One region of the Pseudoalteromonas sp. PS5 genome, then DNA from elsewhere that is predicted to be linked to it. Evidence: predicted binding sites of a transcription regulator. Region 1 holds the regulator's gene; each other region holds the start of a gene.
What was found. The regulator FliA, encoded in region 1, starts transcription of late flagellar genes. The targets are predictions, from matches to a motif close to CTAAAGNTNNNNNNNNNNNNGCCGATA.
Positions count from the first base shown of each region.

Region 2: the regulator FliA is predicted to act here: its motif matches at 3,288-3,314, upstream of pomA (flagellar motor protein PomA).
Region 3: the regulator FliA is predicted to act here: its motif matches at 3,577-3,603, upstream of D9603_RS17300 (DUF5610 domain-containing protein).
Region 4: the regulator FliA is predicted to act here: its motif matches at 2,266-2,292, upstream of D9603_RS18020 (DUF4402 domain-containing protein).

Region 1 is NZ_RCSQ01000016.1:19,787-25,420, reverse strand. Features, by position in the region: gene D9603_RS02195 (chemotaxis protein CheA) at 1-1,845, opposite strand, end outside; gene D9603_RS02190 (protein phosphatase CheZ) at 1,859-2,632, opposite strand; gene cheY (chemotaxis response regulator CheY) at 2,652-3,035, opposite strand; gene D9603_RS02180 (RNA polymerase sigma factor FliA) at 3,078-3,812, opposite strand; gene D9603_RS02175 (MinD/ParA family protein) at 3,815-4,675, opposite strand; gene flhF (flagellar biosynthesis protein FlhF) at 4,668-5,634, opposite strand, start outside.
Region 2 is NZ_RCSQ01000009.1:1,143-6,776, reverse strand. Features, by position in the region: gene D9603_RS01315 (aromatic amino acid transport family protein) at 1-590, shown strand, start outside; gene D9603_RS01310 (hypothetical protein) at 838-1,356, opposite strand; gene D9603_RS01305 (flagellar motor protein MotB) at 1,533-2,462, opposite strand; gene pomA (flagellar motor protein PomA) at 2,465-3,232, opposite strand; gene xseB (exodeoxyribonuclease VII small subunit) at 3,467-3,706, shown strand; gene ispA ((2E,6E)-farnesyl diphosphate synthase) at 3,706-4,605, shown strand; gene dxs (1-deoxy-D-xylulose-5-phosphate synthase) at 4,771-5,634, shown strand, end outside.
Region 3 is NZ_RCSQ01000154.1:3,695-9,328, forward strand. Features, by position in the region: gene D9603_RS17275 (serine/threonine protein kinase) at 1-567, shown strand, start outside; gene D9603_RS17280 (thiol:disulfide interchange protein DsbA/DsbL) at 584-1,207, shown strand; gene D9603_RS17285 (thiol:disulfide interchange protein DsbA/DsbL) at 1,226-1,855, shown strand; gene D9603_RS17290 (DUF523 domain-containing protein) at 1,904-2,362, shown strand; gene trmA (tRNA (uridine(54)-C5)-methyltransferase TrmA) at 2,373-3,467, opposite strand; gene D9603_RS17300 (DUF5610 domain-containing protein) at 3,632-4,762, shown strand; gene murI (glutamate racemase) at 4,826-5,593, shown strand; gene D9603_RS17310 (RNA-binding protein) at 5,600-5,634, opposite strand, start outside.
Region 4 is NZ_RCSQ01000162.1:7,717-13,350, reverse strand. Features, by position in the region: gene D9603_RS18035 (thymidylate synthase) at 1-688, shown strand, start outside; gene galU (UTP--glucose-1-phosphate uridylyltransferase GalU) at 697-1,578, shown strand; gene D9603_RS18025 (hypothetical protein) at 1,616-2,197, shown strand; gene D9603_RS18020 (DUF4402 domain-containing protein) at 2,341-2,982, shown strand; gene D9603_RS18015 (DUF4402 domain-containing protein) at 3,026-3,481, shown strand; gene D9603_RS18010 (fimbria/pilus periplasmic chaperone) at 3,740-4,519, shown strand; gene D9603_RS18005 (SdrD B-like domain-containing protein) at 4,568-5,634, shown strand, end outside.

The sequences.
Region 1 (5,634 bases):
TGCGAAGGTCTGCTCTCCAACCACAACCATTAAGGTAGGTAAAATGGCCAGTGTCAATGGAACCTTGATCTCTAATACAGTGCCAACTCCGAGTTCAGACTGTATATTAACAGAGCCATTAAGTTGGGTAATTTTAGTCTTTACGACATCCATACCGACGCCGCGGCCTGAAATATCAGATATCTGTTCTTTTGTTGAAAAGCCAGGGGCAAATATTAGATTGTACGCTTCGGTATCCGACAATCTGCTTGCTTGGTCTGAATCGATCACGCCTTTATTAATAGCAATTTTCTTCAACTTTTCAGGATCCATACCTGCACCATCGTCACGAATGGTCAGTAGAATATGATCCCCTTCTTGAGAAGCTGAAAGTGTCACGGTTCCCATTCTTGGCTTACCAGACGCTTCTCGAACATCTGGCATCTCAATTCCGTGGTCAACAGAATTTCGTACCAAGTGAACCAACGGATCCGCAAGCGCTTCAACTAAGTTTTTATCTAAATCAGTTTCTTCACCTTGTAAAACAAGATTGATTTCCTTTTTTAAGCTTCGAGCAAGGTCTCTTACAACCCGAGGAAAGCGACCGAACACTTTCTTGATGGGTTGCATTCGAGTTTTCATCACAGCGCCTTGCAAGTCAGCTGTCACCACATCAAGATTTGATATGGCTTTACCCATACTCTCACTATTTGTGTTATTCGCCAGACTGACCAAACGGTTGCGTACCAATACCAACTCACCGACCATATTCATGATTTCATCAAGACGTTTTGTGTCGACACGTACTGTTGTTTCTGCTTGTGCAGCTGGCTTTTTAGCTGCAGGAGCTGCGGCCTTTGCAGGCTCTGCTTCTTTTTGAGGCGCAGGTTTTGCTTCGGCTTTAGGAGCTGGTTTAGCCGCTGGCTTAGCCGTCGGTTTTGAAGCTGCTTTCGCTTCAGGCTGTTTGGGTGATGGCGTTGGAGCTTGCGTTACCGCTTCTTCAGTTGCTTTTGGCGCACTGCCTTTTCCATGTAACTCGTCTAATAAGGCTTCAAACTCATCATCTGTGATTTCCTCATCGTCTCCACCGTTGGCATTTGCTTGCTCACTGACTTGCGCTGGTGCTTGAGCTTCTTTAGGAACAGGGTCTTCACTGTTTGGTGCCCCGCCAAATTTGCCGACACCGTGTAACTCATCTAATAGATTGTCAAATTCGTCATCAGTAATGTCGCCATCATCACTGCTTGGTGGTGCACTTTCCGGGCTTTCTGTACTGGTCGGAGCGGGACCATTTCCTGAACCATGTAACTCATCAAGTAAATTTTCGAATTCTTCTTCAGTTATCTCATCAATACTAGAACTGGCGTCGCCGTCAGTATCGGCGTCAAATAAAACATCATCTGCACTAACTTCAGGTACTGGTTCAGTTTCTGCAACAGGTGCTGAAGCGACTTCTTCAACTACCTCGCCCTCAGATGCTGGTTGACTGAGTTTGTGAAGTGTTTCAAGCAACGCAGGATCAGCAGCTTCAGGCTCTTCACGATTTTGGATACAAGCAAACATCTCATTGATTGTATCCAAAGACTGTAAGATAACATCCATCAATTCGGAAGTTACTTTTCGTTGTCCCTGTCGTAACACATCGAATACGTTTTCCGCACCATGACAAGCGTCTACCAGCTCCGTCATGCCCAAGAATCCAGCTCCACCTTTAACAGTATGGAAGCCACGGAAAATCGCATTAAGAAGTTCTTTATCTTCAGGGTTGTTTTCTAGCTCAACAAGCTGCTCAGATAAAAGCTCTAATATTTCGCCTGCTTCAACAAGAAAGTCCTGCAAGATATCTTCATCGACTTCAAAGCTCATACACACTCTCCAACTAGAAGCCTAAACTAGATAGCAAGTCATCGACTTCGTCTTGACCAGAAACCACGTCGTCTCGTGATTCAGCGTCAATAATTGGACCTTCAGGCCCAGACAATTCATCACTGATAGTCTCTGTTGTTTTTATTTCATTTTCATTCGATTTAGTACCGGCCTGTGTTTCGTCTGCTGAACCAAACACAGTAAGGAGATGAATGAGACTATCTTCTACTTCTCGAACTAATTCAATGACACGGCGGATGACCTGACCAGTTAAGTCTTGATAATCTTGTGCCATGAGCACGTTTGTCATCAAACCTTGTAACTCGTCCGTACGTGTTTTCGAAGTCTGCATAAAGCTATCTAGGTCGTGGCACAGAGATTTGAATTCTCCGAGCTGAATATCTCTACTCATTAAACGATCCCAAGTTGGCTTTATTTGTGCTAGTTCGTCGGCAAGGTTTTGTGCCAACGGTAAGCTCTCTTCGACAGCGTCCATCGTTTTGTTTGCAGCGCTCTCCGTCATTTCCATGACGTAGTTGAGGCGCTGTTTAGCGTCAGGAATGGCCTCCGTTGTGAGGTCTGCAAGGCGAGTATCCAGTTCAAAGTTTTTCAATGACTCATGTAACTGACGAGTAAGCTTGCCAACCTCTGCAAATAACTCGGATTGCTCTTTGTTAGCAGCCTCTAAAATCAGCTGATCCGCTTTTTCTTGTTCACCTTGCTCTAATAGCTCTACAAGTTGTTTAGCTTGCTCGAGTGTAATTTGAGGCGCAGCGTTTACAGACATAGGCCATTTCCCCTTGCTGTTAGCCTAAGCGCTCAAATACTTTTTCAAGCTTGGTTTTAAGTGTACCTGCCGTAAATGGTTTCACGATATAACCATTAACCCCAGCCTGTGCTGCAGCAACGATCTGCTCTTTTTTTGCTTCCGCGGTTACCATAAGCACAGGAATATGTTTCAACTTTGCATCAGCTCGTATTGCTCGCAATAAATCGATCCCTTGCATTCCTGGCATATTCCAATCAGTTACTACAAAGTCAAACTCCTGATTTTGTAGCATCGGAAGTGCTGTACTACCATCATCAGCTTCTTGAACATTTGTAAAGCCTAAATCTCTTAATAGGTTTTTGATTATTCTTCTCATAGTAGAGAAATCATCAACCACGAGAATCTTCATGTTCTTATCCAAAACTTCCTCCAGTGAGGTTCGAACCCAACTATTTTATGTACTCTAATTTATCCAGTCATTGATTTTAGCTTTTAGCTTTATCATTGCCTGACCGTGAATTTGACTTACTCGAGATTCACTGACATCTAAAATGGCGCCAATCTCTTTTAAATTCATTTCATCGTTATAATAAAGCGACAAAACCATGGCATCTCTTTCTGGTAATGATTTTATCGCATTTACTAAAGACTCGTTAAAACGTTCATTTTTAACGTTATTAAACGGTTTGTCTAGCGCAAAATCGCTATTTGCAGGGGTAATCACATCTTCGTCTACCCCAAGATCCTCAATGCCTATTACTTTGCTTGCATTTACATCATGTAAAATATGATGGTACTCATCTAGAGATATATCAAGTTTTTCAGCGATTTCAGTGTCTTTTGGTTCTCGACCAAGGAGAGATTCGAGCTCAGATATAGTCTCTGCAACCATTCGGCTATTTTTGTGGACAGATCGGGGAGCCCAATCTCCACGACGAATTTCATCAAGCATCGCACCTCGAATACGTATGCCCGCGAAAGTTTCAAAACTGGCACCTTTACTGGCGTCAAAGTTTTTTGTTGCCTCAATTAACCCTATCATTCCTGATTGGATCAAATCATCAAGTTGCACGCTTGCCGGAAGTCGAGCGATTAGGTGACACGCCACTTTTTTGACAAGTGGAGCATGCCTTTCAACCACCTTATGAATATGGTCAGAAGTTTGATATCCCGCAGCTCTGTTGACCGGAGAAGCCATAATCACCCGTTTACAAGTTGTTCAATAAAAAATTCTAAATGACCAGAAGGCTGATGAGGAATTGGCCACTTAGCCGCTCTCGTAGCTAAGCCTTTAATAGCAACAGCTGCAGGAGAGCTTGGAAATAAATCAACGATAGCCCTTTGTCGACGTGATGACTTACGCATATTTTCATCAAACGGTACTGTCGCGACAAGCTCTAGAGCAACGTCAAGAAAACGATCGGTCACTTTTGATAGTTTAGCAAAAAGTTCCTGACCTTCACGCATGCTACGAACCATATTGGCCACTATTTTAAAGCGGTAAACTCCATGTTCTCGACTTAATACTTTAATTAATGCGTAGGCATCTGTAATGGATGTCGGTTCATCACACACTACCACGAGTACGTCTTGAGCGGCACGAGAAAAACTCAACACCATATCCGAAATTCCGGCTGCAGTGTCAACAATTAACACATCAAATTGTGTATTTAGTTCACTAAAAGCTCTTATTAACCCAGCATGCTCTGCTGGAGTGAGCTCAACCATATTCTGAGAACCTGACGTAGCTGGTACAATTTTTATACCTGCAGGCCCTTCAACTAGAATTTCATCTAGTTCACACTCTCCTGATAAGACATGTGATAAATTCTTTTCGACTCTTAGACCTAGCATCACATCACAGTTTGCCAAGCCTAAGTCCGCATCTAAAACAAGAACACGCTGTCCTTGCTGACCCATAGCAATAGCGGTATTGAGCGAAACATTGGTTTTCCCCACTCCCCCTTTGCCGCCGGTCACGGCTATGACTTTTACACCCTGGTTGCTACTTTGACTCATTCTACGCAGGCCACTTGCTTGATCTAAAACTGTGTTAATCATACATTCCTACTGACTCTGACGCTACAGGTACACGTCGAGAGTGCTGTGCTTTTATTCTTTTTAAATACAGTTGCTCAGCCTTTTTTACTAGCTTTTGAGCATTTGCTACACGAATGTCCTCTGGCACTCGCTGACCGTTGGTAAGATACCCTATTGGCAAGCGATTTTGAATCGCTATGCTAATAATCTCACCTAAACTTAGACTTTCATCAAGTTTTGTGAAAATACAGCCACTTAAATTTACTTTTTGGAAGTGTCTTACCGTTTCTTGCAACACGTTCATTTGTGATGTCGCACTTAACACTAAATAACTTCTAATATCAACTCTTGCGCTACGCATAAGTGTATTTAACTGTTCAGTTAAGCGCAAATCTCTTTGACTCATTCCTGCCGTGTCTATTAATACTAGACGCTTATTACGTAAATGATAAAGCACTTCTGCAAGTTCATTTGCATCTTTTACTTGCTTAACTGGACAGCCGATGATTCTACCATAGGTTGCTAGTTGCTCGTAAGCGCCAATTCTGTAGGTATCCGTTGTAATAAGTGCAACTTTATCTGCACCGTATTTTTGGGCGCCCAATGCTGCAAGTTTTGCCACTGTCGTTGTCTTACCTACACCAGTCGGGCCGACCATTGCAAAAACGCCACCTTGACGCAAAATATCATTGTTGGTGGTGTGCATCTGATTTATGACCATATTTAAGAGTGCGCTCCACGCCTCTTTTCTTGATACATCATCTGGAATGAAGCATGCCATTTGTTCAGCAACTTCTTTATCAATCCCCATCCCCTCCAGACGGTCTACAAGGCAAGCTCGTGTCGGATCGCGACGCGCCATTTCTTGTTTCATTAGCCCAGATACCTGATGCTCTAGCAGCTGGCGAATTGAGTTCATCTCTTCGCGCATTGCACTCATTTCATCTTTTTTGCTATGAACCTCTGTTAAATCATCACCA
Region 2 (5,634 bases), on a different contig from region 1:
TCAAATATGTGGGTGTAGATATTCATCAATTGCGAAAAGTAATGATGTTTGGTGCATCTATGCCACTTATTATCTATGTATTTTGGCAGTTATTAAGTCAGGGGGTCATGGGACAAGCAAACTTAATGGCAAGCGATGGACTACCGGGGTTTGTAGCCAGTATTTCATCGATAGCACACAACAACAACGTTCAGGTATTTGTCACTGTGTTTGCCGACCTTGCACTCGCAACGTCATTTTTAGGGGTCAGCTTGGGCTTATTTGACTTTTTTGCCGATGCGTTGAAACAAAAAGATACTAAGAAAGACCGCATTAAAACGGCATTCATTACGTTTTTACCACCGCTAGGATTTGCACTATTTTATCCTGAAGGGTTTATCATGGCACTTGGTTACGCAGCCATTGCGCTTGTGGTGCTAGCCGTCTTCCTACCGGTTGCAATGGTCTGGAAACAAAGAAAGACGCGAGTGGATAATGGTTATCAAGTAAAAGGGGGTAAGTTGGCGCTTGGATTAGCAACTGTTTTTGGTGTCATGATCATTACCTCTCAGCTGATGCAAATGGCAGGGGTCATACCGAGCTTGGGGTAGCGTTAAGCAAAGCTATATTTAGCATTCTCAGTGCTAAATATAGCTAGCGCAGGCTGTGCTATCTTTTATACCGACAAAGGATTACTCATCTTCTTGTTGCCTTGGCTATATGAATGTGAGCACCTTGGCGGTAGAATAACACCGTAGCGACGTGATTAATAAGATTTGTCATCTCAAGATAAACACTTCAAAAACAAACTAGGATAGTACTAACTCAAATTTCTGGAAGGAGCAGTAGTTTTCTCGGTTAATTAGTCTCTGCTAGTTTACTCTCTTCGGCTAATTTTGCTTCCTTTCTATCTTGTCTTAACTTCCAAAACGTAAACACTGGTACAAATGCCAAACATAAAGTAGCTACATTGATAATAGGAATGACGGTTGGATATAAATAAGTGGAATATGAGAGATCCATGAAATGGCGATCGACCAATCTGAAAAATTGTAGCAAAGGTGCTGGGATAATAATGATTTGGGCGATAATACTCTGCCACATATACATCTTATCTTTTATAGCCCAATAGGCTATGATAGCCATAAAGGCAATATCCGAAAAAGCCCAGTAGATGTATCTATAGATTTTACCTGAATCTATCGAGCGGATAAAATCTGCATTGAAGGCGCCCAACACGTAAAAAACAGCAATAAGAGATGCGTACCTTAAAGCCTTGGTATCTTTTACTACTAGACACAAAATTACGGCAACGAAGGAAACCCAGATACTATAATCTAAGAAAAAGAGCCTCACAGGCTCCCATGCTAACCACATAAACTGATTAGCTTACCACACTTGGTTTTTTCTCAACTTCATCATCACCACCTGCGCCATTATCGCCAGGGAGTCTAAAGTTTTGAGGTTTTTTTACTAAAATCATTCTATTTCTCCTTTAAGTAGAACCAGCAGGAACAATAGCGAATTCCCTGTAATTTGGCAACAAACTCTCACTAATTTTCCCTCACTCCAATGGGATCAGACTCTTTTGGTTTTCCCTGTAAAATAGAGATTTCAACGCGCCTGTTGCGGCGTCTATCGAGGTCACTATCATTCGGTACTAGCGGTCTAGTATCAGCATGCCCTACGACTAACATTCTATTTTTATCAAAGCCTCGTACTTTTTCCATTACAGTCGCCACGGCTACAGCCCGAGTTGCTGACAGATCCCAATTGTTAGAGTAAAGCTCATTCGTTACCCTAAAATCGTCAGTGTGACCGGATACCGTGATCTCTCCTGGCACATCCTTTAACAGCTCTGCTATTTCTTCAATTACAGGCTCAAATTTAGGCTGCAAAAATGCACTACCCGCAGGGAAAGAGCCATTCTCTTGAATGCGAATGATGATTTGCTGTCCTAAAGACTCTAGCTCAATAGCACCATCCATGATTTGCTTTTCAAGTTGTTGCGCTATTTTTTTGACTAACTCATTTACCTGCTCTTGCTCTGCTGAAGCAATTGCTTGAGTCGATGCCATTTCTTGCGCTGTACTGGCTGATTCACCACCGCGCTTATTACCTCGCTGCTCTTGCCTTCCCCCCGCAGACGCTTCGTCTCCAGCTTGAAACTCAAGCATTTGTTGTGTCATTTCGACGGTTTGCTGCTGGATTGTTTCAATTGGTGTAGGCTCTGGTTTTCCTGGTGTGAATTCCATTGCAATCACACTCGTACCTTTGGGTATATCTTTGACTTCAATTTTATTTTGTACGCCGAATGCAAACTTCATAGAGCCTGCAATTTGTTTAAATTTGAGTACATCCATCTCGGAAAAGGCGAGCAGCAATACAAAGAAGCACATGAGCAGTGACATCAAGTCAGCAAATGTTCCCATCCAAGCGGGCAAACCTGGCGGGGGACATTTACATTCGTTCTCATCAGACATGATTATTCCTCAGCTTCTGAACCACGTTTTGACTCAGGTAGATAGTTTTTCAAAATGCCCTCGATAACCTTGGGGTTTTGGCCATCTTGAATGCCCAAGATAGCATCAAGTATTAACCGTTGATTACGCTCCTCTTCGTCTTTACGTAATTCGAGCTTTACCTGTATTGGAATAGCCACAACATTGGCTAAGAATGCACCATATAGCGTTGTTAAAAGTGCAACAGCCATCGCTGGCCCTATCGCTTTCGGGTCATCCATATTTGATAGCATGGCTACTAAGCCGATAAGTGTACCTATCATCCCCATTGCAGGGGCAATATCGGCAAGTGATTTGAACAGGCCAGCACCAAGTTCATGGCGAGATGAGGTAAGTGCAATGTCTTTTTGCAAAGTGGCTCTCACGACATCAGCATCATGACCATCAACGAGCATATCCACGCCTTTGCGCATAAATTGATTTGGAATTTCAGCTTCTTCAAGCGCAAGAAAGCCGCCTTTACGCGCTGAATCAGCAAGTTCTACCGCTTTTTCAATCAGTTCTTCAGGTGTTTCAATTTTAAACATGAAGGCCTTTCCGGCCACTTTCCCAATCCCGAAAAATTGTCCAAGTGTAAAGTTAGACAATACAATGAAGATTGAACCACCAAATACGATAACGACGGACGGCGTGTTATAGAACATAGCGATCTGGCCATCACTACTTAATACCATAGACATTACAATCAGACCTATGGCACCCAGGATCCCTATTACCGTTGCTAAATCCACATGTCCTCCGAGGGAAGTTATTTGTGATAAATCACGCAGTTATTGTTGTTTGAGTTATCGGCAAGTTTTTCTACAACTTAACACTATTATATTAAAAAGTGTTTAAAATGCGAGTTTATAGCAGATCTTGCAAAGCTGATACGCTCCGTTGTCAAAAACTCGCTGGTTTTTTTGACCTTAGCCCTCAATCCCCCTAAAATTGCGTCACTTTTACTTTTCGAGTCAACGTGACATATGGCAGTAAAAAAACCTGATAACTTAAGCTTTGAAGAAGCAATGCAAGAGTTAGAACAAATCGTAGCAGAGATGGAAAACGGCAGTTTAGCGCTAGATCAAGCCCTCAAGCAATTTGAGCGTGGGATAAAACTTGCCAAAGCATCAAACCAAAAACTTCAGCAAGCTGAGCAACAAGTCGCAATTTTGATGGGCGAAGGTGAGCAAGCACAATTACAGCCATTTGATAACGAAGCCTAATGTCAGCAAAATTAAAAGAACAACTACAGCATGCTAAAACGCGGGTAGAAACCACGCTTTTACGCAGCTTTGATAGCATGCTAGACACAGAAGAAAATGTCTTAGCGGCAACTCGCTACAGCGTAGAAAATGGTGGCAAGCGCTTGCGGCCTTTTCTAGTCTACTGCAGCGGAGAACTCTTTGGCGCAGCAGCAGCAGATCTCGATAACGCAGCTGCGGCCATCGAGTGTATTCACAGCTATTCTTTGGTACACGACGATTTACCAGCGATGGATGATGATGAGCTAAGGCGCGGTCGACCTACGTGCCATATTCAATTTGATGAAGCTACCGCAATATTAGCGGGCGATGCGCTACAGACTCTGGCTTTTGAGCTGCTAAGTACACCAAACTTTACCATCAGCCCACAGTCCCAGTTACAGATGATAAGTGCTCTAGCAAAAGCTTCAGGATTACAAGGGATGGTAGGCGGTCAAGCGCTAGACATTGCCGCAACTGACCGCACCGTAACACTCACAGAGCTTGAGCGTATACATAAGCTCAAAACAGGTGCGCTTTTAAGTTGCGCAATTGAATTAGGTATGTTGTGCGCACAACCAGAGCGCCTCACTGATGAAACGCGTCAAGCAATGCGAACTTACGGTCAAGCCATTGGACTTGCATTCCAAGTACGCGATGACATCCTAGATGTCGAAGGCGATACGGCTGTACTTGGCAAACCTCAAGGCTCAGATGTAGAACATAATAAATCCACTTATCCAGCATTACTTGGTTTAACGCAGGCCAAAGAAAAAGCCGAACAGTTAATACATGAGGCGCTCAACGCGCTAGAAACGATCGATGGTGATACAGAAGTGCTTGCCGATTTAGCAAAATACATCATAGATCGAGAACATTAAGTGTGCGTATAACCTGTATACGCCAAGCTAAGAAAATGTTCACAAGTACTTTGTAAAAACTGGCTAACATAATATTATGACCAGTTAGTAAAGCATTTTAATAATTATGAAGTGAGCTGCGTAACGAACTTACGCTGAGATTCACTTAGGACTCTGATAAATAACATGAAACTTGATAGTAGCAAGTATCCTTTACTCGCGTTAATTGACGAGCCAAGTCAGCTTCGTCAATTACCCCAGCACAAGTTAACCGCCTTTAGTGATGAGCTTCGCGAATATTTGCTGAACTCAGTCTCTCAAAGTAGCGGTCATTTTGCATCTGGCCTAGGCACTGTAGAGCTTACCGTGGCCTTGCATTATGTATATAACACACCAAATGATAGATTGGTGTGGGATGTAGGTCATCAAGCATATCCTCATAAACTACTGACAGGTAGAAGAGAGAGGATGCACACTATTCGTCAAAAAGACGGGTTACACCCTTTCCCTTATCGGGAAGAAAGTGAATACGATACTTTTAGCGTTGGTCACTCAAGCACCTCTATTTCTGCTGCACTTGGTATGGCGATTGCAGCCGAAAAAGAAGGGATTGGGCGTAAAGCCGTCGCCGTAATAGGTGATGGCGCAATGACCGCAGGAATGGCATTTGAAGCCATGAACCACGCAGGTGATGTCAACCCTGACATGCTCGTTATTCTCAATGACAACGAGATGTCGATCTCCGAGAATGTAGGTGCACTGAATAACCATTTCGCTAAAATTCTATCTGGAAGTTTTTATACCAATATTCGTGAAGGCAGTAAAAAACTTCTGTCTGGCGTCCCCCCGGTTAAAGAGCTAGCAGGTCGTATGGAAGAGCACCTGAAGGGTATGATAATCCCAGGCACCTTCTTTGAAGAGTTAGGTTTTAACTACATTGGTCCAATTGACGGGCATGACGTAGATACCCTAGTAGATACGCTGCGCAATATGCGCAACTTAAAAGGACCTCAGCTACTTCACGTTAAGACCCAAAAAGGAAAAGGCTAT
Region 3 (5,634 bases), on a different contig from region 1:
CAGGCTTTTGAGCACAGGCCAATGTTAGATACACAGCGTTTCCTGTTTGATGCAAAAACATCACTTTTAAAAAGTGACTTAGTGCCTAGTCATTTGCATACTCCATTTGTTACTATTCTCGAGCAAGTTATTAACAAAGCGGCGCAGAAGTATAAGGTTCCAAAGACAATCAGGCTTCATGGTGATTGTCACGCGGGTAACCTACTGTGGTCCGCAGATCAGTTAATGTTAGTTGACCTCGATGATTGTCAGCAAGGTCCCGCGATACAAGATCTGTGGATGATGCTAAATGGCGATCGAAATGAAAAACTTGTACAACTAGATACCCTACTAATGGGATATGAAGAATTTATGCCTTTCGATGCTAACGAGTTAGCACTGATTGAGCCTTTACGCGCTATGCGAATGATCAACTATATGGCATGGTTGGCACAGCGTTGGCAAGATCCTGCATTCGAAAGGAACTTTTCTTGGTTCGCGACAGACAAATACTGGGAGCAACAGATCCTTGCACTAAAAGAGCAACTGGCAGCCCTTGATGAACCAAGTTTGAGCCTATTTCCTTGAAATTAGAGAGAGTAACATGCTAAAAAAATTAAAAGTTGCACTGATTGCGCTATTTTTGCCCGTTGTCGCAATGGCGTCAGACTTTGTTGATGGCAAACACTATTCGACATTGACAACAGCACAAAGTAAAGATCAAAAAGTGACAGAGTTCTTTTCCTTTTACTGCCCTCACTGTTTTCGCTTTGAACCGATTGCAAAGGCGATAGAGAAGAATTTACCTGATGGTGCGTACTTTGAGAAAAGCCATGTGAACTTTTTAGGTGGTATTCCTAAAGACACGCAAACGAACTTAAGTTATGCGTATATTATTGCTAAGCAAGCTGGTAAATCAGATCTTATCGCTGAGAAAATTTTTCACACGATCCATGTTGAACAAAACAGACTACTCGATATTAAAGACCTTAAAACACTCATGGAATTAAATGGGATCTCTGCCACACAGTTTGATCAAGCAGTGACAAGTATGCCTGTAATAAGTGCTGAAAATAACATGCTGACAGCACAAGAGAAGTTTTCAAAAGCTGGAGCGTTGACAGGCGTCCCAACTTTTATTGTTAATGACAAGTACAAAATCGAGATGAAAGGTATTGAAAGCCAAGAACAACTCGATAAATTGATTGCATATTTATTAAAGAAATAAGGACTGGAGAAAGCGAGTATGTTTAAGGTATTAAAAGGCTTAGCTGTTGCATTGATGCTACCACTCATGGCGCAAGCAGCACCATATGAAGAAGGTGTTCACTACGAGGTCATTGCTGAGCGTGGTACTAAAAAGCCAGAGCTTACGGAGTACTTCTCATTCTATTGCCCAGCTTGTAATGTAATGGAAAATTTGATTGTTGACGTTAAGCCAAAGCTAGACGAAGGGGTGAAGTTTAAAAAGAGCCATATTGACTTTGTTGGCCCTAGAGAGCCAGAAATCCAACAGGTTTTGGCACAAGCACTAGCGACAGCGGAAGTATTACCGCAAAAAGACAAAATCGTTGCAGCGATGTTCAACCATATTCATGGTAAACGTGCCAAAATTAACGAACTTGCAGACGTAAAAGATATTTTTGTGGCTCAAGGAGTTGATGGAGAGAAATTTGATAAGCTGTATGCCAGTTTCGCTGTTCGTACTAAAACATCGAAAATGCAGCGAATGCAGAAAACCCTTTCAGGTAAAGGTGCGCTAACTGGTGTGCCAACGTTTATTGTCAATGGCAAGTATAAATTGTTGTTACGTGAATCTGGTACTACCAAGCCTGAACAAATTGCAGCGCTGGTGAACTATTTAGCCAAGAAATAGTCGATAATTTGTATTAGACTAGCCTCGCCATAATTGCGGGGCTTTTTTATGTTTAAAATTTTAGTTTCAAGTTGTCTATTGGGTTATCCGGTGCGCTACGACGCATCATCGCAAAGTTTACAAGATAATACTTTGCAATATTGGCGGCAAAAAAACTGGGTGTTACCTTTGTGCCCCGAAGTATCAGGTGGGTTACCAACACCTCGCCCACCTGCAGAGTTAATAAAGGGTAGAGTGCTGAGTGAAGATGGTGATGATTTTACTGCATCGTTTGAGCTTGGTGCTAGAAAAGCGCTTGCGGCATGCCTTCAACACGATATAAAGTTTGCGTTATTAAAAGAGTCCAGTCCGTCATGCGGCAGCAATCTGATTTACGATGGTAGTCATACCGGTAAAAAAGTAGTGGGGCAGGGTCTGACGGCGTCTTTATTACAGCAATCCGGTATTCAAGTATTTAGCGAAACTCAGCTGCCAGCGCTTATCACAGCAATGGCAGCCAGTCGTTAAACGTTATAAATCACTTTCTTACTAAGTAAACGCCAGATTCAATATGATGGGTGTAAGGGAATTGATCGAAAATTGCCATACGTGCGATTTTATGTGTTTCACATAATAAGGCTAAATCACGTTCTAACGTATCTGGATTACATGAGATATAAATAATGTTGTCGTAGTTGCTGACTAAGCGACAGGTTAGCTCATCCATACCCGCTCGCGGCGGATCGACCAAAATGGTTTGGCAATCATAGGACTGTAAATCGATACCTTCTAATCGTGAAAACTTCTGCCCTTTCATGGCTTGCGTAAACTCTTCACTCGACATGCGGATAATATCAAGGTTGTCGACTTTGTTTGCTGCGATATTAAACTGTGCAGACTTTACCGATGATTTAGAAATTTCCGTAGCCAGCACTTTGTCGAATGAACCAGCTAATGCGATAGAAAAGTTACCGTTACCACAGTAAAGCTCAAGTAAATCATTGCTAAGCGGCTCGCTGATAGACTGCGCCCACGCTAGCATTTTTTGATTCACTTGGGCATTTGGCTGCGTAAAGCTGTTTTCAACTTGCTGATAAATATATTCTTTACCATTAACCGCGAGCTTTTCTGTGACATAATCATGACCAAATACGACCTTTTGTTTTCTAGCACGTCCTATAAAGTCCACTTTGTAAGTCTGTTGCAACTCAGATCGCAACTCCAGCATAGCAGTGTGCCACGCTTCATCAAGTTGCTTGTGATATAAAAGACTAATCAGTACTTCACCACTTAGGGTAGTAAGGTAATCAATTTGGAATAATTTTCGGCGTAAGACCTCATTGCCTTTAAGTTTGTCTATCATGACTTGCATCATTTCATTGACAAGCTCGGCACCCGGGTCAAAGCTATCAACACGAAGCTTTTCTTTACTTTGTTGATCAAACATGATGTGAAACAAGTCGTCGCCATCATGCCAGACTCTAAATTCGCAGCGTTGGCGGTAATGGCGAGTTGCAGAGTCATACACTTCTAATTCTGGCGCATTAAACTGTGCAAATTGTGCTGTGATACGCTCAGCTTTTTCAGCCAATTGTTGCTCGTATGCTGAATCATCAATCTTTATTACTGCCATACTAAAACCATCTATGTTGAATTAAGAGGCGCTATTTTAGGGAGCGTCGTTAATTTGTCCAGTCTAGCATAGTGACTAAAATCGTTTTGGCGTTTTTTTAGTCATTTTACTTTAGCTTTGCACAAATATGCCGATAATCTAACTAATATATTGGAGGGCATACCATGAAAATCGGGCATTTAAATCAATTGCTCAATCCAGCGATGCAGCACAAGCCTGGACAGAGCAAAGGGATAGGACCACATATCCAAATAAATTCAGATAGTTATGCGGGGGATAAATCTAAACTCGCAGCCAAAATTCTTGATGACAAACTCGCAGAAGCGCTTGGCATTGAGAAACCCACGCAAGATAAAAAAGACAAACCATTGTTTGACTTTGAAGCTATAGTGAAAAACGTACTTGATTTCGTTCAAGGTGCAGTGAAAAAAGCGAAAGTAGACGGTAAAAATGACGACGAATTAAAATCTATGCTGGATGGGGCACGCAAAGGTGTGCTGCAAGGTATTGATGAAGCCAGTGAAGAGCTAAAAGGGATGGGGGCGTTTAATTCTGATATTGAAGAAGGGATTGAAAAGTCTCGAGAGGGTATATTTAAAGGGCTTGATGACTTCGAAAAAGAACTATTTGAAGAAAAGTCTCCAAAGGCAATGGCTATCAGTGCGGCGCAATTTGCAAGCTTATCGAATCAGGCCGAATATGCGTTCACTACAGCGGAAGGTGATGAGGTTGTTATTTCATTTTCTGACGCATATTCACAAGGGTCTGCTGCGAGCGTGGCCCAAAAAGGCAACAACTTTGGTGCTGCATATGGCTCCCAGTCATCTCAAGAGGTGAACTTTTCGATTAAAGTAAATGGAGAGCTGAACGAAGAAGAGCAGCAAGCAATCAACGATATGATGGAAGATATTCGCAATGTCAGCGATGCGTTCTTTGGCGGTGAGTATGATGAAGCGTTCGATATGGCAAAGTCACTTAGTTTAAACTCTGATCAAATCACCAACTTCACAATGGACTTAAAGCAAACGAAAACATCTGCCGCGATTGCACAGTATCAACAAGGCAATCCGATGAAAGAACTAGAGAAGGCGTTTGTACCTCTGAATAAGCAACTAGCAGACATTCAAGAGCAAGCAAAAGCGCTCAATGCTAACAACGAATTGCCAAATATACTTGCATGGATGAATGAAGGGCAATCCAGGTTAAATGAATTCTTGGATTATGCGAGCAGCTTTTTCAACCGCTTAAATGAATCAAATAAGGGCTCATCAGCAGAGCAACAACAAACAAGCTGATCGAGTTTATTTTCATTGTGACTCATGGCAAACTTCATTCCTTAAATATTTAGGGGATGAAGTGTGTCACATATTCTAGTTTTTGACTCCGGTATTGGTGGAACAAGTGTTCTGTCACACTTGCGCTATCGTTTTCAAAATTCCACTTTTAGCTATGTTATGGATAACGCATTTCTTCCTTATGGTCTGCAACCTCAGGAATTAATTAAATTACGCATTAAGGGACTCATTGTTTGGCAAGAGCAATACTTAAGTAATGTTGATATGATTGTTATTGCCTGTAATACCGCCTCAACTTATGCGTTAGAAGAGGCGCGAAAACATACTCAAATCCCTATTATAGGTGTAGTTCCTGCTATTAAGCCTGCTGCGTATAGCTCTCAGACTAAGCACATCGCTTTGTTAGCAACACCTGCGACATCCAATAATACTTACACACAAAAACTCATTCATGACTTTGCAGGTGGATGTAAAGTCGAGATTTTGCATTCTACAGAGCTAGTTAGAATAGCTGAACATTTTTATTGGCACAGCACGCTTGATCAAGCGGCGCTGTGTGAGGAACTCAAGCAGCTACATATTCCGTATTCCGTTGACCGTTTAGTGTTAGGCTGTACGCACTTTCCGTTAATTGCCGATAACATCAAAGAATGCCTACCTGATCATATTGAGTTGGTTGATTCGGGAAAGGCCATAGCTAACAGAGCTGTTTCTTTGCTTGGAAAGCAGGAAATAAATATAGAAAAGGCGCCGCTAAAAGAAGTTAAGTTCTATGCAACGGCGCCTGTTTTGGATAGCAAAGAAGAAGTAGCGTTAATCTCCTTCAGTTAAAGCAAGTCAAGCTGGTGAGTGATTTACTTCACCCTCAGGCT
Region 4 (5,634 bases), on a different contig from region 1:
GTGTCATCTACGCTCAATTATTCATGAGTTACTATGGTTTTTAAACGGTGATACGAATATAAAATACCTAAACGATAATGGGGTAAGAATATGGGACGGTTGGGCCACAGATGAAGGTGACTTAGGGCCTGTATATGGTAGTCAATGGCGCTCATGGGTAGGACCAAACGGAGAGGTTGTAGATCAAATCAAAGATGTGGTTGAGCAAATAAAAACCAACCCGGACTCTAGGCGCTTAATTGTGAGTGCTTGGAACCCCGCGTTGTTACCCGACACACAGTACTCACCAAAAGATAATGCTGCCATGGGCAAGCAGGCGTTACCACCTTGCCATACGTTATTTCAATTTTATGTTCTAGATGGCAAGCTATCCTGTCAATTATATCAGCGTAGCGCAGATATTTTCCTTGGTGTGCCTTTCAATATTGCGAGCTATGCGCTGTTGACAATGATGATAGCGCAAGTGTGCGAGCTAGAGGTAGGTGATTTTATTCACACCTTTGGCGATGCTCACCTATACTTGAATCACATGGATCAGGTAGACGAGCAGTTAAACCGAAAGCCGTTCCCTAAACCAACAATGAGAATTAACCCTGAAGTTAAGGATATTTTCGACTTTAAATTTGAGGATTTTGAGCTGGTTGATTATCAGTGTCATCCTCATATTAAAGCACCAGTCGCTATTTAGGAGTTAACATGAAAGCCGTTATTCCAGTCGCAGGCTTAGGCACTAGAATGTTGCCTGCAACAAAAGCAATACCAAAAGAAATGCTACCCATAGTGGATAAGCCACTTATTCAATATGTGGTTGACGAAGCCGCTGCAGCAGGGATCAAAGAGATCGTCTTGGTTACTCACTCCAGTAAAAACTCGATTGAAAACCATTTCGACACTAGTTTTGAACTTGAAGCGACGCTAGAACAACGGGTAAAGAGACAGTTATTAGAAGAGGTGCAATCTATCTGTCCAAAAGGAATAACGATGATACAGGTTCGTCAAGGTGAAGCCAAAGGGCTTGGACACGCTATCAATTGTGCGGCACCGGTTATTGGCGATGAACCTTTTGTTGTCATGTTGCCTGATGTGTTAATTGATGCAGCTACTGCTGATCTAAGACAGGAAAATCTGGCCCAGATGATTGCACGTTTTGAGCAGCAAGGTTGTAGTCAAGTTATGGTTGAGCCTGTCGCGGAAGAGGTTGTGTCACAATTTGGTATTGTAGATATAGGCGGTGAAATGTTGGCTGCTGGCGAATCTAAATCTATGCACAACATGGTTGAAAAACCCAAACCTGGTACCGCACCTTCAAACCTTGCCATCGTTGGCCGCTATGTTTTAAACAAATCAATTTGGCCGTTGTTGGCAAAAACGCCAGAAGGGGCAGGAGGAGAAATCCAATTGACCGATGCGATAGCAATGATGATGGAAACTGAGCAAGTACAAGCGTATGCGCTTTGTGGTAAAAGCCATGATTGTGGCAGCAAGATTGGTTATTTGAAAGCGATTATAGAGCATGCTGTTCGTCGAGATGAATTTTCCAATGAACTGATGCAATTTATAACAAAGCTTGCAAAATGAGTGTGAAATTAATACTCTTTTATATAGTGAGTTAATTATGGGAGCTTTGCTCCCTTTTTTATTTTATGAGATATTAATGGTTAAAAAACACTCAGTACTCGCTTTTTTTTTTCTTCTGATTTTGGGTTGCAGCTCACAAAGTAGTGAGTTAACCATCGCCAAAAAAACCTCTGAATATTCACAGGAAGAAATTGAGCAAGTCATCAAGGAATGGAATGAATCGAAAGAGCAAATTAAACGCTTATTACAGTCTGAAAACGACTTAAATAAACTCATTACACTATTAGCTGCACAACAGCCGCTCCCATCTTCGGATGCGCTATTGAATGGCAACCCGTCGGTGGTCTCTCATCGGGCTGAGGATAATACTACACAGAGATTTTATGCGGTACTCACACCAAGGCTTACACAAGCAGCAGCGGAGAAAGTTGTATTAAGGGTAAATAGAGCATTACCCACGTTGAATACAATTACAAATGTTAGTATAAGAACAGAGCAAAAGGCATTTGGGGAGCGTTTTATTGTTCAAATGGGGCCTTTGGAATCAAATAGGGCTGCGGGCGTGCTTTGTAAAATCCTGGAAAAATATAATGAAAAATGCGTTTCGGTTGAATATTGAACGTTTTGTTCTTTATTTATCCGTTTGTTAGGTAGGTCGTAAAATATATATAAAAATAACAAAAATAACTAAAGTTTCTTAGTATCGTACCGATAAATATAATGGAAATCCTAATAATAAACCTGAAGGTAAAGGAAAGGTAAATGATAAATAAAATTAAGGTTAGTTTAATCACGCTGTCTTTGCTAAGTGTGACTTCCGTTGCTGTTGCGTCTCAAAACAAAACGTTTAATGCCAGTGTTACGGTTCAGAATGCGTTTACACTGGAAAAAGTAAACGATCTTAAGTTTGGTACGATTCGAGCGATGGCTGAAAGCACCAAACAAGCAACTTTAACGCGTCCAGCAGATTCTACAGAAGCACTAGCTGCAACCTCTCAAGATGGTGCTCAAATTGGTATTTTAACAGATGACTCTTCTCCAGCGCAGTTTACAATTTCAGGTGTAACTCGCTATGCCAACATGAAAATATCACTACCAACCTTAACGGTTGACCATGATGGTGATGCAGGAACACCAGAAGTAGCAGCAATTGAGCTTGTTTCAGCTGAAGGCCCGAGTGACACGGCTAAATTTGAGCTTTTAAGCTTATCCTTATATGCGGTTGAGGGCCAGACACCAAACGCTGCGATTGAAAAAAATGGTGACGACGAATTTGTGATTGCAGCGAATAATGAAGGTAAAGCTACTTTCAACGTTGGTGCATCTATTGGTACTGATAAAGATGGTGGAAGCTATTTAGATGATACATATTCAGCTACGGTAGCCATTACAGTATCTTACTAAGTTATGATATAGGCGATGATGTTTATCGCCTTTTTTGAGTGGTATGAAAGGATTAAAGTTTTTCGCGTTTGCTACAATGCTCTCAGGTATGAGCCATGCAAGCTCAATTGAGGTTCTTCAGAATCTTAATTTTGGCATTATTGTTGCTTATGAAAATTCGCGGGAAAGCATACTCAATATGACCCCTTATGGAGAAGTGTCGAGCACCAATGAGTTGTATATTTTCAAGCGTGGTGAACCTGCGGTTGTGCAACTCAAAGGCTTTCCAGCCAATAAGCAAATTTATATCTCTGACTGTCGTTGTGAAGTAAAAATACAAAACCAGCACAGTAGTAACTTCTTTTTGATAAAGCGTCTGAATTTAGTTGATAAGGCTTTCACCGATGTATATGGGGAAGCGGAAATAAAAATAGGCGCAATACTCGCAACGTCTGGCAATGGCCAACCTTATGTAGATGGAAGCTATACCGGCAAAGTGAGTATAGTAATTGAGTATTAACAAACTATGTATACCACTGAGTTAAAAGTGAAAGTCTTGCGCTAGCTGCGTTGAAAATTTCTGCTTAGCCATGGGGAAGGTTTTATCGCCTACATGAAGAACAGTTAATTAGGCGAATAGGTATGCTACAGAGGTAATGTGCCAATAATATGGGCTTAATGGTGAACACAAGGTAGCGCGTATCTAAAATGGATGCCATTTGGGCATGAGTTATATAACGCATACATTACTTAATAATTTGGTTTTAAATAAAAGAATATGATGAAGTATATCGTTTTTTTGTTCAGTGTTTTTGTGTCTGTATTTAGCACTTTCTCTTACGCTAACTTATTAATTTCTCCAACAAGAGTGGTATTTGACGAGCGTACTCGTACAGCCGAAATCGTCGTACTCAATAACTCCAGTGTATATCAAAGTTATCGTTTATCATGGGAAGAAAAACAAGCCTTACCCAGTGGTGGCTATAAGCTAATCCAAGAGGAAAATGCGATAAATCTGAGTTCAATGGCGAGAGTCAGCCCAAGCCAAATGAGGCTGGCACCAGGACAAAGACAGGTAGTCAAAATTGCACTGCGAAAGCCGAGGGCACTTGGCGCTGGAGAGTATCGCTCACATCTACTGTTTCAAGCGTTACCAAATGGAAATGACGGAAATGGTAATCAAGGAACAATTAAATTAGATATCGCGTTAAATTATTCTTTGCCTATTATGGCCCGACATAAAATCGATACGCCTAACATAACGATTACCACAGTGGATGTAACCGATAAGGTGACCGTTGGATTGTCCAAAACCGGTGTTGCAAGTGCATTTGGTACCATTGAGGCATTTTTTAAGCCTCAAGGAGTTGCTTCTGCAAAGCGAGTGGCCATTACTGCAGATTATACGGTACATACCGAACTAGAACGCGCTCAAGCACAGCTAACACTATTACCTCGCGCTCGAATAAATGCTCCAGGAATATTAGAGATCCGTTTTACTGGTTCAGGGGAGTACAAGCGCCATGTCTTTGCCGAAAAGGCAGTAATACTGAAATAAACGCAGTTATTCATAGTTGTTGTATCACATGATGAAGAGTTAATAGCGATGCACTACAGAAGTAAGCTAGTAATGGCGTTGTGCTGTATTGCTACTGTGACCCCCTTGCAGGCGAAGCAAGACATTGATGTCAATGCGGTAGTGCGGGTGCTTAGTCAACTCGAAAATACCTTGTCTGATATTAAGAAACCAGTACAGGCGGCACAAGCTGAGCTATATATTCCTGTCGGCGAATATTTATTTTTATCTACACACCTAAATGAGCGTCATTATATTGGCGAGCTTATCGCGATAAAAAATGAACACTCTTTTTGGATAGAGCTGGAAAGCTTTGTCCAGATGATAGGCCTTGCTATAGAAATAAATGAGGCGGGGGCATCTGGCTGGCTAAAAGATCCTGACAACCGCTTTGCTATTGATTTGGCTCGCCAAGTTGTGTTTGTAAATGAGCAAGAATACAGCTTGCAGAAAGAAGATATTTATATAGACCAAGATCAGCTTTTCATAGAGTCTAACAGACTTAATGAATGGTTTGGCTTCTCACACACTGTAGATTATGGACGTCAAAGCTTGCAAGTGCAGAGTCAGTTTACCTATCCTGTTGAGGCGCAGATTGCACGCCAGTCAAGGGCGTTATCCAGAGAAAAATCAGACCGAGCGATACTTTACCCGAGGTCTGGATCGGATTACCAAATGTTATCCGCGCCAGTTGCCGATATACAAGCAAGCTTTAGGCATAATCAAAATCAGAATGAATTGACTTATTCCGTACTTGGCTCACATGAGTTTGCGTATATGAAAGCTGATTACTATACCTTTGGCGAATATGATGACCACTTTAAACGTAACCGCCTTACATTTAGCCGTAAAAGTGAAAAGGGAGAGCTCCTAGGTATTGGTGCAACTGAAGTGCGAGTAGGTGATATCACTCCAGTTAATGTCAGTAGTTTGAGTACAGCAGGCTTCTCTGCTGGCATTAAATTATCGAATAGACCGATGAGCGCTTCATCAGCGAAGCGTAGTGTCAATATCACTGGAGAAATTCAACAAGGGTGGGATGTTGAACTATACCAAAATGGCGTGTTGCTTGCGCAAGAGTTAGACATTGAGAGTGG